DNA from 2 places in the Ruegeria sp. AA6 genome. Region 1 is predicted to be linked to the other one. Evidence: riboswitches for the same ligand, from Rfam matches in the RefSeq annotation. Region 1 holds a riboswitch; the other holds the start of a gene.

Region 1 (7,122 bases):
GGCTATTTCGCGGGTTTCCACTTGTGCCTGCGGGCAGAACGGTGCGCCGGGGCAGGCGTCGGTGGTCATCAGCGGATCGGTGGCCTCGGTCACAAAGGCCGGGGCAGGTATCGCCGCCCCGCCTTCCAACAGGAACAGCCGCCACGGGGTGACGCGCAGGGCTGATGCGCCGGTGCCTTCAATCAGGCTAATCAGTCGACGCGCGGGCAATTGTCCGAAGGCTGCGCCGTAGAAAACTCCCAACTCGCACGTTCCGGGGGTCAACGGGGTAGCTATCTCTCGGGGTTGACTGCCTTGCCACCGCCCCGGCAGACCTTGCGCCCGCACGACCCGCGCCATGCGACGGTTTTCTGGCGTCTGGTATTCGGAAAACCACTGCGCCAATTCAATCAGTTGGTCGATTGCTTGGACCTCGGTCACTTGGCGTCCGGTCGCACACCCATCGGCGCGCAGGATCAGGCTATCCGTGCCGGTTTCCAGCCGGATGTCTGCGGAATCCGCAGCGAGCAGCCGGGCCGGACCAGTGTCGATGGCAAAACCAAATTTCGCAGGAAGGGCTGGGAGGTCCGCCAACCGGTCAATCAACGCCTGCGTCAGCCGCGAAGTCAGGTCGCCGGCTTGATATAGCGGGTTAACAAGGATGTTGCGCCGCACTTCGATACCGGGCTCGGCATCCAGAAGATCTAACTCTGCAAGTTCAGAAAGCAGCGGCTGATGGTCCGCCTCCTTCACGCCACGCAACTGCAGGTTGGCGCGGTTGGTCAGGTCAACGGTGCCATTGCCGAAGCGTTCAGCCAGTTCACATAGACCCAATGCCTGAGCAGCACTCAGACGGGCCAGCCGGGGGCGCACTCGCACAACCAGCCCCTCACCCGACATCATCGGACGGTGCGCGCCCGGACACCAACCCTGAACGATTGGGGCGCTCATCCCAAGCCCTCCAGATCGGCGCGGATCGAGTTCCTGCGGGTGTTCCACAATCCGGCGTCCAGCAGAGCGCGGAACCGGTCCAGCATCGCCTGATGGGCCTGCGGATTGGCCTGTTGCAAGAAGGCGTCGACCTCTTCGTTGCCAAGTGTCGCATCGTGGTACAGGTCGAACAAATGCGGCGCGACCGTGCCGGACAGATGGGCGAATGACGCCATATGATCCAGCGTCGCCGCAATCTCGGCGGCCCCGCGGAAACCATGCCGCTGCATGCCCGCTATCCAGCCGGGATTGGTCGCGCGGGCATGCACAACGCGGCTGATTTCCTCGGGCAGAGTGCGGGCGCGCGGATTTTCGGGGTTGGTGTTGTCCAGATGATAAAGCTGCGCGCTGCCGCCGGTGATTTTCTTGGCGGCGGCGAATCCGGCCTCATGCGTGGCATAGTCATTGGCCAGCAACAGGTCGGTTTCGGTCAGGTCTTGCAGGTGAACGAAACTGTCCGCATTGGCGACGCGCTCGGTGATGCCATCGATGTCCTGCGCGATATGCTCGCCTTCCAGAGCGAAGGAGCTGGCCTGAAGCCACGCTTCACCTGCCTGCGTGCGGGCTTCGTCGGTGTAGATTTCGGACAATTGGGTCATGTTGACCCCATAGCTGCCGGGGGCCGGGCCAAAAACCCGCGCGGCAGGCGCCTGACCGGCATACGGGTTCCAATCCGGGGGCTCATCCCGATCACACAACGCACGCACCGCCTGACCGAAAAGCGCTGAAAGCGTTGGAAATACGTCGCGGAACAGGCCCGACACGCGCAGGGTCACATCCAGACGCGGGCGGCTGAGGTCCGTGATCGGCAGCACTTCGATTCCCGAGACACGTTCGGACCCCTTGTCCCAGACGGGTTTGACACCCAGCAGATGCAGCGCCATCGCGAATTCCTCGCCCGCGGTGCGCATGGTCGCAGATCCCCACAGGTCGACGATCAGCCCTCTGGGGTAATCGCCTTCTTCTTGCAGATGTCGCCGCACCAGTTCCTCGGCCAGTTTGACGCCCTGCGTATAGGCAGCACGGGTCGGAACCGAGCGTGGGTCGGTTGTGTAAAGGTTCCGCCCTGTGGGCAGCACATCCGAGCGACCACGATAGGGCGAACCGGAAGGCCCGGCCTCGATCCGCTTTCCGGCCAGCGCGTTGATCAGCGCATTGCGCTCGGCATGGGCCGAGGGACCGGGATCGAAATTGCGCGTGACTTCTGGCACACGGCCAAAAATGTGAAGGCCGTCGCCGAACTGACTTTCCTTAATGTCGCAGACGAAGCGGTCGATGAGAGTGATCGCCTCGGCAGTGCAGGTTGCCTGATCAAGGCCAAGGTCGCTTTCAAGTCCGATGGCCTGAGCCTCGTCGCGAATGTCTTCCTGCAGTCGGTCGCGGCGCTTGGGGTCCAGACCGTCGGCGTTCGAGAATTCGTCCAACAGCGATTCCAACCGCACCATGCGATCAGGTGTGCCGCTTTCTTTCAAAGGCGGAGGAATATGGCCCAGCGTGACGGCCCCGATCCGGCGCTTGGCCTGTGCGGCCTCACCCGGGTCGTTGACGATGAAGGGATAGACTACCGGCAGATCGCGGATCAGCGCCTCGGGCCAGCAATCGGCGGACAGGGCGACCGACTTACCGGGCAGCCATTCCAGCGTGCCATGCGCGCCGATATGGATCAGCGCATCTGCGCCTAACCCCTTGCGAAGCCAAAGGTAAAACGCAACATAGCCGTGGCGTGGCGTGCGTGACAAATCGTGATAGTCGTCATCGCGCAATTCGGGTGTGCCACGTTCAGGTTGCAGCGCAACCAGCGCCCTGCCGCGCATGAGGGCGGTAAAGTGGAAGGCTCCGTTGGCGACCGCCGGGTCGTTCTCGGGTTCGCCCCAGACGGTTTGCAAATCTGTGCGCAACTCTTCGGGCAGTTCTTTCAGCGCAGCTTGGTAGTCTTGCAGTGACCAAGAAAGCCGAGCCTCAAGAAGGCAGTCTGCAATCGGTTCGGCCGGGGAGGTATCATACCCTTCGCCCTGCAGATCGGACAGCATTGCTTCGGCCGAGGCCAGCGCGTCCAGGCCAACCGCATGGGCCATCTGCCAGTCTTTGCCAGGGTAGGTAGATAACACCAACGCAGGAACCTGATCCGCTTTGGGCTTGTCGTTCAGGTTAAGCCAGCCGGTGACGCGGTCGATGATGGCTTCGATCCGCTCGGGCTCGGCCCGGTGCGCAAAGCGGGAATATTCCAGATGAGGGTCGCGTTTGCCCGGCTCTTTAAACGACGCAATGCCCGCGGAAATCCGCCCGTCCACCTCGGGCAGAACCACATGCATGGCGAGGTCGGCGGGGGAGAGGCCGCGTTCTGCCTCGGCCCATGCCTTACGGCGTGACGTGGCGAGGGCGACCTGAAACACAGGCACATTGGCGGCGTCTAGTGGCGATGTACCCGACGCACCTTTGCCCGAGAAGGACGTGGCGTTGATGATGGCAGACGGGGCAAGCGCAGCCATCTGTTCGCGCAGCCAGTCGGCGGCAGCCGGGGCTTTCAGCGACGGGGCAAACAGTCCCATTGCGTCAAACCCACGTGCGCGCAACCGTTGGATCAGCGCGGCAACGGGGGCGGTGTCGGCTGAAGTCAGGTAAGCACGGTAAAAGGTCACAAGGATGCGCTTTGCGTCACCTGCAAATGCCTTGTCCACTGGAACCACACCGCGATCCGGGCACCACGCGCCACATTCGGGGATCGTTTTGGCCCCCATAACCGGCCCGGCATAAAGCCCCGCGGCCAATGCCATCTGCGCCAAAGCAGCCTGTGCCGCAACCTCGCCGCCGGTGTCGCAGAGATGCGCCAGACGGCGCAGGGTTGAAACCGGCAGGGTCGAGTAGTCGTCCAACCGCGTGTCTTCGCGCCCATCGGCGGGCAGGACGGCCAGCGCGATGCCCTTGGCCTGCGCCAAAGCCAGAACCTGCTGCAACCCGTAGGACCAATAGGGCACGCCACCGATCAGACGGATCAGGATGCCCTTCGCACCTTCCAGCGTCTGTTCGACATAAGTATCGACCGAAAGAGGATGTTTCAGCGCGGTCAGGTTGGCCAGCCGCAGGGTCGGCATCCGACCATCGGGGCCGCCGCCGCGATGCCAGCCTGCCGCGAAAGCGCCGAGGTCGCTGTCCGAAAAGGACAACACCACCAGATCCGCCGGGCTTTGTCCCAGATCGGTCGGGGTCTCGGTTTCTTCGAGCCCGTGGCTTTCGCGAAAGACGACGTGCATGGTTTACTCGGCGGCCTCGGTTACACCCGCAAGGATTTCGCGGATCTCGGCCTCTTTGATGTCGTCATGCTCGGCAATGACTACCAGACGCGAGCGGCGCTCTTCGCCGGGCTCCCACGGGCGGTCATACTGGTGGCGCACGCGGGCACCGACGGCCTGCACCAACAAGCGCATGGGTTTTCCCTGAACGGCGGCGTAGCCTTTGACGCGCAGAATGTTCAGCTCGGTGGCCAGACGTTCGATCTTGGTAACCAGTTCGGTCGGGTCGGTCTGTTCGGGCAATTCTACGATGATACTTTCGAAATCTTCATGCTCGTGATCGTGGTGGCCATCGTGATGGCTGGGACGGGCGTCCATGTCATCTTCGGCGGCGGCTTCCAGTCCCAGAACAACCCGCACGTCCACGACCCCTTCGGCGACCTCAACAACGGGCAGGGGGCGTGGGGCTTCGGCGGCAATGACCTCTTTGGCCTTTGCAACACCTTCGGGACCCGCCAGATCGGGCTTGGTCAGCAGGATTATGTCGGCACAGGAGATCTGATCCTCGAACACTTCGGACAAAGGCGTTTCATGGTCGATCGAGTCATCGGCCAGACGCTGGGCATCCACAGCCTCGACATTCGGGGCAAAGCGACCGGCAGCTACGGCCTCGGCATCGGCCAGCGCGATCACGCCGTCGACGGTGATCTTAGACCGAATATCGGGCCAGTCGAAGGCCTTCAGCAAAGGTTTGGGCAGCGCCAGACCGGAGGTTTCGATCAGGATATGCTCGGGGCGCGGTTCCAGCGCCATCAGAGCTTCGATGGTCGGAATGAAATCATCGGCCACGGTGCAGCAAATGCAACCATTCGCCAGTTCCATGATGTTTTCCGCTGGGCAATCCGGGATGGCGCAGGATTTCAGGATATCGCCATCTACGCCCACATCGCCGAACTCGTTGACCACAACGGCCAGACGCTTGCCCTGCGGGTTCTGCATCAGGTGCTTGACCAGCGTGGTCTTGCCCGAGCCCAGAAAGCCGGTGATCACGGTAACGGGAAGTTTTTCAAGGTTCGACATGATCTCAGGCTCCAATCGGTGGAATGCGCGAGGCGCAGTTTTTGCGGAAATGTTCAGGGCGTTCGCGCCACTTCACCAGCCCATCTTCGGTGGCCAGATACTTGGTCGCGCCGTCGACGATGACATCGACATGATCGACCTCGTTCAGGTTCTCATAAACGAAAGTCCAACGATCGGGGCCACCGCGAAGAACGATCGAGCAGCCCTGATCGCAGTTCGACAGGCACTCGACAGGTTTCAGCTTAATGCCGTCTGGCAACCCGGCGTCTTCCAGAGCTTTGTGTAGCAATGTGCCGGGTCTCTGTGCGTCATCCTCGATGGGCAGGCCACGGCGGCACGTGGTGCAGACCAGCAGCTCGACAGGTGCGGTCTCGGTCATGTCTCTCATCCCCCCAATCCTCTTTGTGGGGGACGGGGTTTCATGCGGGCCACGTCTGCACATGGACCCGACACCGGAACACCCCGTCCGGTTTCAACTTCGGGCGCTGGCAGGTCTCCCGGCTTGCGGATGTCAAGGCGTCTGCCTTGTCGGATGTCCCGCCTTCCCGGCCTGATGGCCAGTGGCTTTGGGCACCCTCTCCGGTCACGGTCGCGGGGGCGGCTGCGTTTGGCGGAAGTTCCGTTGACGCATTCCCTTTTCATCCATCGCGTGATGGACACCAACGCAAGGGACATGCGGCACCGGCAGGGGGCTTGTCAAGCACGAGGCACCGGTTGAAATCGCTCAGGTCGGAAAAGCGACCCGCCTACATCAAACAGCGGCATCCATCGCCAGCCTTTCCCGCAGCCACGCACAAAACAGACCCGCCGCTGCCGTTGGTTGGGCAGCCCCTCGTGCGCTGATCAGATAATGCGACTGGGCAAAGGGAATCGCAGGGCCCGTGATTTCAATCGGCGCACCCTGCCGGATCGCGTTCAGGGCAAAGCGTTCCAGGATCGTCGCATAGCCTGCACCGGCCATGACAAGCTGTAGAGCGGCCACCGAAGTATCCACCGAATGCCGAGGCGGCTGATCTGGCGGTGCCGTGTCATTTGCCTGAAAGTATCGGGCCCAGTTGTCTTCGTATCCTAGAATATGGATCAAAGGGCCTTTTCGTAGGGTGTTCAGTGTCGGTGAAGGAGTCCCAGCCCTGCACACTGGAACCAGCTTTTCATCGGTCAGTTTCTCAGTTCGCACTCCGGGCCAGTCGCCATAGCCAAGCCTGATTTCCACATCAACATCGCCGGGCGCTACGCTGTCATTCCAAATGTGTGAGACCAGTCGTACAGGTATATCCGGATGCCGTTGATTAAAGTCAGGCAGCTCTGCGGCCACCCAGTAAGTTGCGGTCGAAATCGCGGCACGAATTGTCAGGGTCTGGTGGGACGCGGGGCCGAACAGGCTGTTGGTAGACAGCGCAATATCACCCAGCGCGCGCCGGACCGTCAGCGAATAGGACTGCCCCAATTCGGTCAGTTCCAACCGACGCGCATTTCGGGTGAACAGTTTTTTCCCCAGTTCGGCCTCAAGCGAACGGATATGCAACGAAACTGCTGTCTGCGTCAGGCCAAGTTCCCGCGCGGTAGTGGTGAAATTCAGATGCCGCGCAGCGGATTCGAAACTGCGCAACCACGCGGGGTTTGGAAGGCGGTCCATCTATCACCAAATTTTTTTGACCATAACGATGCATATTATTCATTTTTGTTTTCAAGAGGCAACACGGATACTCATCCAGAACGCGACCGTCAGGAGAGAAACATGAAAGTTGGTTTTATCGGTCTGGGAAATGTCGGCGGCAAGCTATCAGGCTCGCTTCTGCGCAACGGAATCGACCTGACGGTCCATGACCTCAATGCTGATCTA
Region 2 (7,122 bases), on a different contig from region 1:
GGCATATATACCAGGTCCCTATTCCGCCAAGCAGGAGTCTGGTGTGATGCAGTTTGTCGACTGGTACTGCGACACACTGGCGGGTCGTTTGGCACCTGACGCAATGGCTGCAGAGTGACGGCGATGAAAGATCTCACTGCGCAAGCAACTGTTTGGCAAGACGATGAAACACTGGAATGTGTATCAATCGTTCCCGAGATGCCGAACACAGCCAGCTTTTCGTTTCGCGCGCCGTCCGGGGCGCAATTCGCCTATCAGCCCGGGCAGTTTCTGACCTTGGAAATTCCGGCTCCGGGTCAGCCAGGCGGCGTGGTGCATCGCACCTATACGATCTCGTCCTCTCCTTCACGGCCACGGTCGATCACGATCACCGCCAAAGCACAGCCCGAAAGCATAGGTACGTGCTGGATGTTGGACAACCTGCAACCTGGTATGCGCGTAAAAGCCATTGGTCCCGCAGGTCTGTTCAGCAACGCCGAAAGCAAAGCGGGGAAATACCTGTTCATCTCAGCCGGGTCAGGTATCACGCCAATGATGTCGATGACCACCTGCATGTGGGACGAAGGCCGCGATCTGGATGTTGTCTTCATCAACTGCGCCAAGCGGCCTTCCGAGATCATATTCCGCCAGCGATTGGAACAGATGGCCAGCCGGACGTCCGGGCTGGACCTGAAATTCGTTGTCGAAGAACCCGACCCGTACCGTCCGTGGACCGGGTATCAGGGCCAGTTCAACCAGCTTATGCTGGGTCTTATGGCGCCTGACTATCTCGACCGAGAAGTCTATTGCTGTGGCCCGGAACCCTTCATGCAGGCGGTGCGCGAGGCGCTTGCCGGTCTGGGCTTTGACATGGCTAATTATCATCAGGAAAGCTTTGGCGCGCCAATTCAGACCGAGGCGGACCAGCCGGAACTGGATGACATCATACCGGACGATGATAGCAGGGCCGAGATTGTGTTCTCGAACTCTGGTGTCACTGCCAAAGTCGCCGAGACCGATACGGTTCTGTCCGCCGCGCGTTCGGTCGGGCTGAACATCCCGTCAGGCTGTACCTTTGGTGTTTGCGGAACCTGCAAGGATAAAAAGACCACCGGCGAGGTTCACATGGTCCATAATGGCGGGATTTCGGAAGACGACATTGAGGCCGGGTATATTCTTGCCTGTTGTTCGAACCCGATTGGCAAAGTCGAAGTCGAAGTTTGAAGCGCAGGGGAAGCGTTGTGTGAACGCTTCCCCACTTGGACGCTGGACTACTGCCGCTGATTTCGACCGGTGCCCGCATGGGGGAAGCCGACCGGGTCAAAACCCATATGGTGCGTCATCAGCGACCGAGCGCCCCCAACTTATTTCTTGCGCATGGGCACTGCGTTGCCACCCTTTTTCGAGGCCGCCGCACGCGCGCGATTTTTCTTGCTAGTTGGCTTCCCCTTAGGCGGGGGCGGGCCTTTCGGGCGATCGGTTTTAGGTTTTCGATTTGGCTTTTTGGCCGTCCCGACGCGGCTGGTGCCATCGCGGTCAGACTTGGCATTCGCCTCGGCCTTCTCAGGCCCGGTAGCCGCTTTCTTCTTGCGCGGTTTTGCAGGCTGCGGTTCAGCGAGTCGAGGCGGTCTGTCCTCGAACTTTGCCGGGCCTCTTTTACCCTTTGCGCCACGCTTTGGGGCCGGTTTAGTGGGCTTTGAGAGATCGGGCGCTGTCTCCAGTCGCACGATGTCCTTTGTGCCCTCGATCTTCATTTCTGGCCCAATGGCATCCAAAAAGCTGGGAACGCTGCTTTCAAGAATTTCAACGTAGGTCACATCGTCTGCGATGCGTATCGCGCCGACGTCAGCTTTGGTGATATTTCCGGCCTTGCACACCATAGGCAGAAGGTAACGAGGAGATGCGTTTTGGTTGCGCCCTTCGGACAGAGAGAACCACACGCTCGGCCCAAAGGCGGCCTGTGGTTTTGGCGATGCGGTAGAAACTTCGCTTAGTTCTTCGGGCGCGGAATGCTGGCGTTTGTATTGGCGGACATACGCGGCAGCGAGCTGTTCTGGCGTGAACTTCGCCACCAGTTCGTTCACCGAAGCGCGTTCACTATCAGCAACGTCTACTTCCCAGTCCTCAGATGCGAACATTCGCGCCAGGTCCTGTGCGTTGACTTCGTCTGCGGACGGCGCCGCGCCCCATTGCGCCGTGAGTTTGGCAAATTTCAAAAGCCGCTCGGCTTTTTTGAACGCGGATGGTGCAACGATCAGAGTGCTGACGCCTTTGCGCCCGGCACGTCCGGTGCGGCCCGAACGATGCAAAAGGGTCTCGTGGCTGTTCGGCAACTCGGCATGGATCACAAGATCCAAGTTTGGCAGATCAATCCCTCGTGCCGCGACATCTGTTGCGACACAGACCCGGGCGCGTCCGTCGCGCATTGCTTGTAAAGCATTTGAACGCTCACCTTGTGTCAACTCACCAGACAAAGCCACCACCGAAAACCCGCGGTTCGACAGTCGGGCAGTCAGACGCCCTACCATGGCACGAGTGTTGCAAAAGACGATGGCGTTTGGTGCTTCGTAGTAGCGCAAAACGTTGATGATCGCGTTTTCCCCGTCGCGTGGGGCGACCTTCAACGCTCGATACTCGATATCTGTGTGTTGGGTCCGTTCGCTGACGGTGCTCACACGTTCTGCATCGCGTTGGTAGCGGGTTGCAAGGTTCGCGATGGCGCGCGGTACGGTTGCTGAAAACAGCAGAGTCTGCCGGTCTGTCGGCGTTTCCTCGAGGATAAATTCCAAGTCCTCGCGGAACCCGAGATCAAGCATTTCGTCGGCTTCGTCCAGCACTACGGCTCGTACCGCCGTCAGATCAATCGAGCCGCGCATGATGTGATCGCGCAGGCGACCGGGTGTCGCCACCACGACATGTGCGCCACGGGCCAGCGCCCTGCGCTCATCGCGCATGTCCATGCCGCCAACGCAGGATGTAATAAACGCACCTGCATCCGCGTAAAGCCACCCAAGTTCCCGTTTCACCTGCATGGCCAGCTCTCGCGTCGGTGCGATAACCAAAGCCAATGGCGCGCCGCTGGCGTCAAAGACCTCAGCTTTACCCAAAATGGTAGATGCGATAGTCAACCCGAAGCCGATGGTTTTACCCGATCCGGTCTGAGCTGAGACCAGCAGGTCCCGCCCTTGAAGTTCTGGGGCTGATACGGCCTCTTGGACTGGAGTCAGCGTTGTATACCCTTTGCGTGAAAGGGCATCTGCAATGGTCTGTTTCATGGTTCGGCTCTTTTGGATGCTGCGGCCACCCTCAGAGCGTCCAACAGACGGATCAACGTCGAAGCGCTGTCCATACTGAGAGAAGAGGCGGATGTATAGGGTTGATAAGCGCCGATTGCGAAGGGGCGCTCCGATCTCGGCGAACGACGGCTTATGGGTTAGAGCCGAGAAAACTGCTTTTACATTTGAAAAACCGTATTGACCCAATCACGGTTCTCGGGCAGTCGTATCCCTTGATGGTTCCCACCGGTGCTACGGCGGGATGAAAAGGGAATACGGTGAGGTTGGCCGAATGGCGCCAAGTCCGTAACTGCCCCCGCAACTGTAAGCGGTGAGCGACGCCAAATACCCACTGGCCTACGGGCCGGGAAGGACGGCCAAGCATCGACCCGCAAGTCAGGAGACCTGCCATCACGTTTTAACCAACCCGGGGCGGGGTGTCCCGGAAGGAGGCGAAGTGGCGACTGCGTTACGTTATTACATTGCAACTATCTCGCTTCGGCAATAAGCGGAGCGGGCTATGCAAACGAGTAACGAACATTTCCTGCTGATATGCGAGACCTGCAAAGGCGCAGAACAAGCGAATGCAATTCGTGATGCCCTGACGGGCCAACTTTCACCCGGGTATTCCATACGTATGGTTTCCTGCATGGCTGGTTGCGGCCGCCCAACAACCGTCGGCTTTCAGGCGATTGACAAAGCGCAATACCTGTTTGGTGATATTGAGACCGAGCAGGACATCCAGGCACTGGCTGAGTTTGCACAGCAATTCGAAAAAAGCACTGATGGTTGGACCAACGCGACCGACAGACCGCGCCCGTTGTTCGAGAAAACTCTGTCTCGAATGCCCCGGATCGAGATGGAGGTAAGCTGATGACGACCTCAAGCTTTTTGGCTGCCCGCGATCTTGAATACTTTGCGCTGAACGGGGACGTCCTTTTGCAGCAAGCTTCTTTCGAACTGGGCGAGGGGGCTATTCTCGCCATCGCCGGACCGAACGGTGCAGGCAAGACAACGCTTTTGAACCTTCTATGTGGTGCGGTGGACCTGGTGCTGGGGGATGTTCAGATCAAAGGGCACAGCCTTAGGCAGATGTCGGCGGCCGAACGGGCCCGCATGATCGCCGTGGTTAGTCAGCAGGAATTGCCGGATGGAAGGCTGTCGCTGCGGGACTACGTCGCTTTGGGCCAGATACCGATACGTTCGGACCGCTCGGCCGGGGAGCATGCCGCAGAGCTTTCCAGAATTCTGCGACTGACAGGTTTGGACATGCTTGCGGACAAGAAGATGGCTGTCCTGTCTGGGGGTGAACGTCAACGGGCGCATATTGCGCGCGCTCTGGCGCAAAACCCATCGCTATTATTCTTGGATGAACCGACCAACCACCTAGACCCGGACGCCAAGGGGCGGATGCTGTCTTTGGTGGCCGAGTTGGGTATCACAGTGGTGATGATCGTCCACGATCTGGTCATGATCCCCGAATTTGCCACCCATGTTGCGCTTATGAAATCAAGCCGTCTCACCAGTTTCGGCCCGGTGGCCGATGTGCTGACGCCTGATCATGTACGCGATACGTTTGGCGTCGATTACCTGAGCTTTCACCACGAAGGCCGCGTGATCCCGGCGCTGGATATTCGAAAAACCACCGTTTCAACATAATCGAAGGAAATAACCCGAATGAAACACATCTGGTCTGCGGCGCTGATCACAGCAATGGCAGGCGGCGCTGCCGCTCATGAAGTGACGGTTGACAATTGCGGCGAACCGCTGGTGTTCGAAACCCAGCCCGAGCGTCTGGTCGTGCATGATATGAACATGACCGACATGGCCTTTGCGCTGGGTCTGCAGGACAAGATCGTCGGCCTGACCGGTATCACCGGCTGGTACAAGACCAGCCCCGAATTCGACACGCTGCGCGGAGATATCCCCGAGCTTGCACCAAAATACCCGACCGTCGAAAACCTTGTGGCGGTTGAACCAGACCTGTTCTTCGCCGGTTGGTATTATGGCATGAAGCCCGGAGGCGACGTGACCCCGGACACGCTGGAGCCTTTTGGTATCAAGACCATGATCCTGACCGAAAGCTGTGTGCATCTGGACAAAGATCGCCCAGAGGCCAGCATGGACTTGCTGTTCGATGATGTTCTGCGCTTGGGCAAAGTGATGCATGTCGAAGACAAGGCCGAGGAACTGGTGAAGGGCTGGAAAGACGAACTGGCGGCTATCGAGGCCCAGACAACGGATCTTCCCAAGCCCCGTGTATTCTTGCTGGACGGTCCGGCGGATGCGCCTTTCACCGCAGGCAAGTTCGCCATTCCCGACGCGATGATTGCCGCGGCAGGCGGCGAAAACGTGACCCATGACATGGATACCAGCTGGGGCCGGACTTCGTGGGAGGCCGTGGCCGCTTCGAACCCCGAGTTCCTGGTATTGCTGGACTACCAGACCGGCAATGGCGCTGCGGACACGTTCAAATTTCTGCAAGAACACCCGGTGATGTCGCAAACCGACGCCGTCAAGAACCAGCGCTGGATCGGTCTGCGTTACGAAGAGCTGACGCCGGGGCCTGCAAATATCGAAGCAATCTCAAAAATGGTTCAGGCCATGCATCCGGGCATCAACTAATATGGGCCGATTTGGCCTTGTACTCATGCTGGGGGCGGTCGGTCTGGCCGCCCTTTTGCTGATTTCAACCGTGTACGGCACCACGGAAATTCCTGCCGTCGATGCTTTCAACGCGGTGCTTCTCGGCACCGGCCTCGTTGAAGGAGATATGGAACCTGCGCATCGTATTGTCTTTGACTTGCGCCTGCCGCGCGCCTTGTTTGCTGCGGTGATCGGCGCTGGTTTGGGCATTGTCGGGGTCGTCCTGCAAACCACAACGCGCAACGATTTGGCTGATCCGTTTCTGTTCGGCTTGTCTTCGGGCGCGGCAGCCGGAGCGGTGTTTGTCATCACGGTGACCGGAGACTTGCTGGGGTTCTGGACCCTGCCTCTGGCGGCCTTTTGCGGCGGTTTGGTGGCGTCGGGTATCGTGCTTGCCTTGGTTCATGGGCTGCGCACAAGCGCGCCGGAAAAACTTATCCTTGCCGGTCTTGCGGTGTCTTTCCTGTTCTCGGCCATCACCAACTACCTGATTTTTGCAGGTGACAGCCGCGCCGCGCATTCGGTCATTTTCTGGATGTTGGGTGGGCTTGGTTTGGCGCGCTGGGAGACGTTCCCGCTTGTCTGCACCGGTCTGTTGCTGATCCTGACCTATTCGCTGTATCGCAGCCGGTGGCTGGATGCTCTGCTGACCGGAGACTTGACGGCTTCAACGCTGGGCGTGCCAGTGCAAGGGCTGCGGTTCAGCATGTTTTTCGTGGCGGCTCTGGCAACGGCAGTTTTCGTTTCAGTGGCCGGCGTGATCGGTTTTGTCGGGCTGATGGTCCCCCATATCGCCCGAGGCATCGCCGGACCCTTGCATAACCGCCTGTTGCCAACGGCGGCCTTGGTTGGCGCCGCGTTATTGACGGGATCGGATATTCTGAGCAGGCTATTGTTGGCCCCGCAGGAACTTCCGGTTGGAATCGTGACAACCTCAATCGGGTCAGTTTTTGTATTTTTGTTGTTGTTTCGAACAGCGAGGTCTCAGAGGCGGTGAAAGCCTAATACCGGATTTTGCTCTAGGACCCTTCCTCTATTCTGGTTGAATTCCGCTGGCGCGGCCCAGGACATCAAGGCCTTGTTGCTTCCAGAAATGTAGAAGGTCGATGAATATCCAGTTCTCAGCAAGTTTGTCTCCGGCGCGGCGGTAGATGTCGATTACCCGGAATTCACCGGGTTTGCCTGTGGCGGGCATCCCCATGAAGCCGCCGGTCGGGACAGC

What was found. Region 1 has a riboswitch for cobalamin ahead of ACR0LN_RS17815 (DUF1636 family protein). Riboswitches for the same ligand answer to the same signal wherever they lie in the genome.
Region 2: another riboswitch for cobalamin. It lies ahead of ACR0LN_RS09580 (DUF1636 family protein); the one in region 1 lies ahead of ACR0LN_RS17815 (DUF1636 family protein).

Annotation. Positions count from the first base shown of each region.
Region 1 covers NZ_JBQGAN010000017.1:65,206-72,327, forward strand. Annotated here, with positions in the region: gene ACR0LN_RS17800 (cobalamin biosynthesis protein CobG) at 1-930, opposite strand, end outside; gene cobN (cobaltochelatase subunit CobN) at 927-4,220, opposite strand; gene cobW (cobalamin biosynthesis protein CobW) at 4,224-5,279, opposite strand; gene ACR0LN_RS17815 (DUF1636 family protein) at 5,284-5,658, opposite strand; cobalamin riboswitch at 5,750-5,958, opposite strand; gene ACR0LN_RS17820 (LysR substrate-binding domain-containing protein) at 6,031-6,915, opposite strand; gene ACR0LN_RS17825 (NAD(P)-dependent oxidoreductase) at 6,961-7,122, shown strand, end outside.
Region 2 covers NZ_JBQGAN010000005.1:217,234-224,355, forward strand. Annotated here, with positions in the region: partial or broken gene ACR0LN_RS09565 (SRPBCC family protein) at 1-118, shown strand, start outside; gene ACR0LN_RS09570 (FAD-binding oxidoreductase) at 124-1,203, shown strand; gene ACR0LN_RS09575 (DEAD/DEAH box helicase) at 1,344-3,254, opposite strand; cobalamin riboswitch at 3,475-3,681, shown strand; gene ACR0LN_RS09580 (DUF1636 family protein) at 3,775-4,128, shown strand; gene ACR0LN_RS09585 (ABC transporter ATP-binding protein) at 4,128-4,913, shown strand; gene ACR0LN_RS09590 (ABC transporter substrate-binding protein) at 4,932-5,879, shown strand; gene ACR0LN_RS09595 (FecCD family ABC transporter permease) at 5,881-6,897, shown strand; gene ACR0LN_RS09600 (nuclear transport factor 2 family protein) at 6,934-7,122, opposite strand, start outside.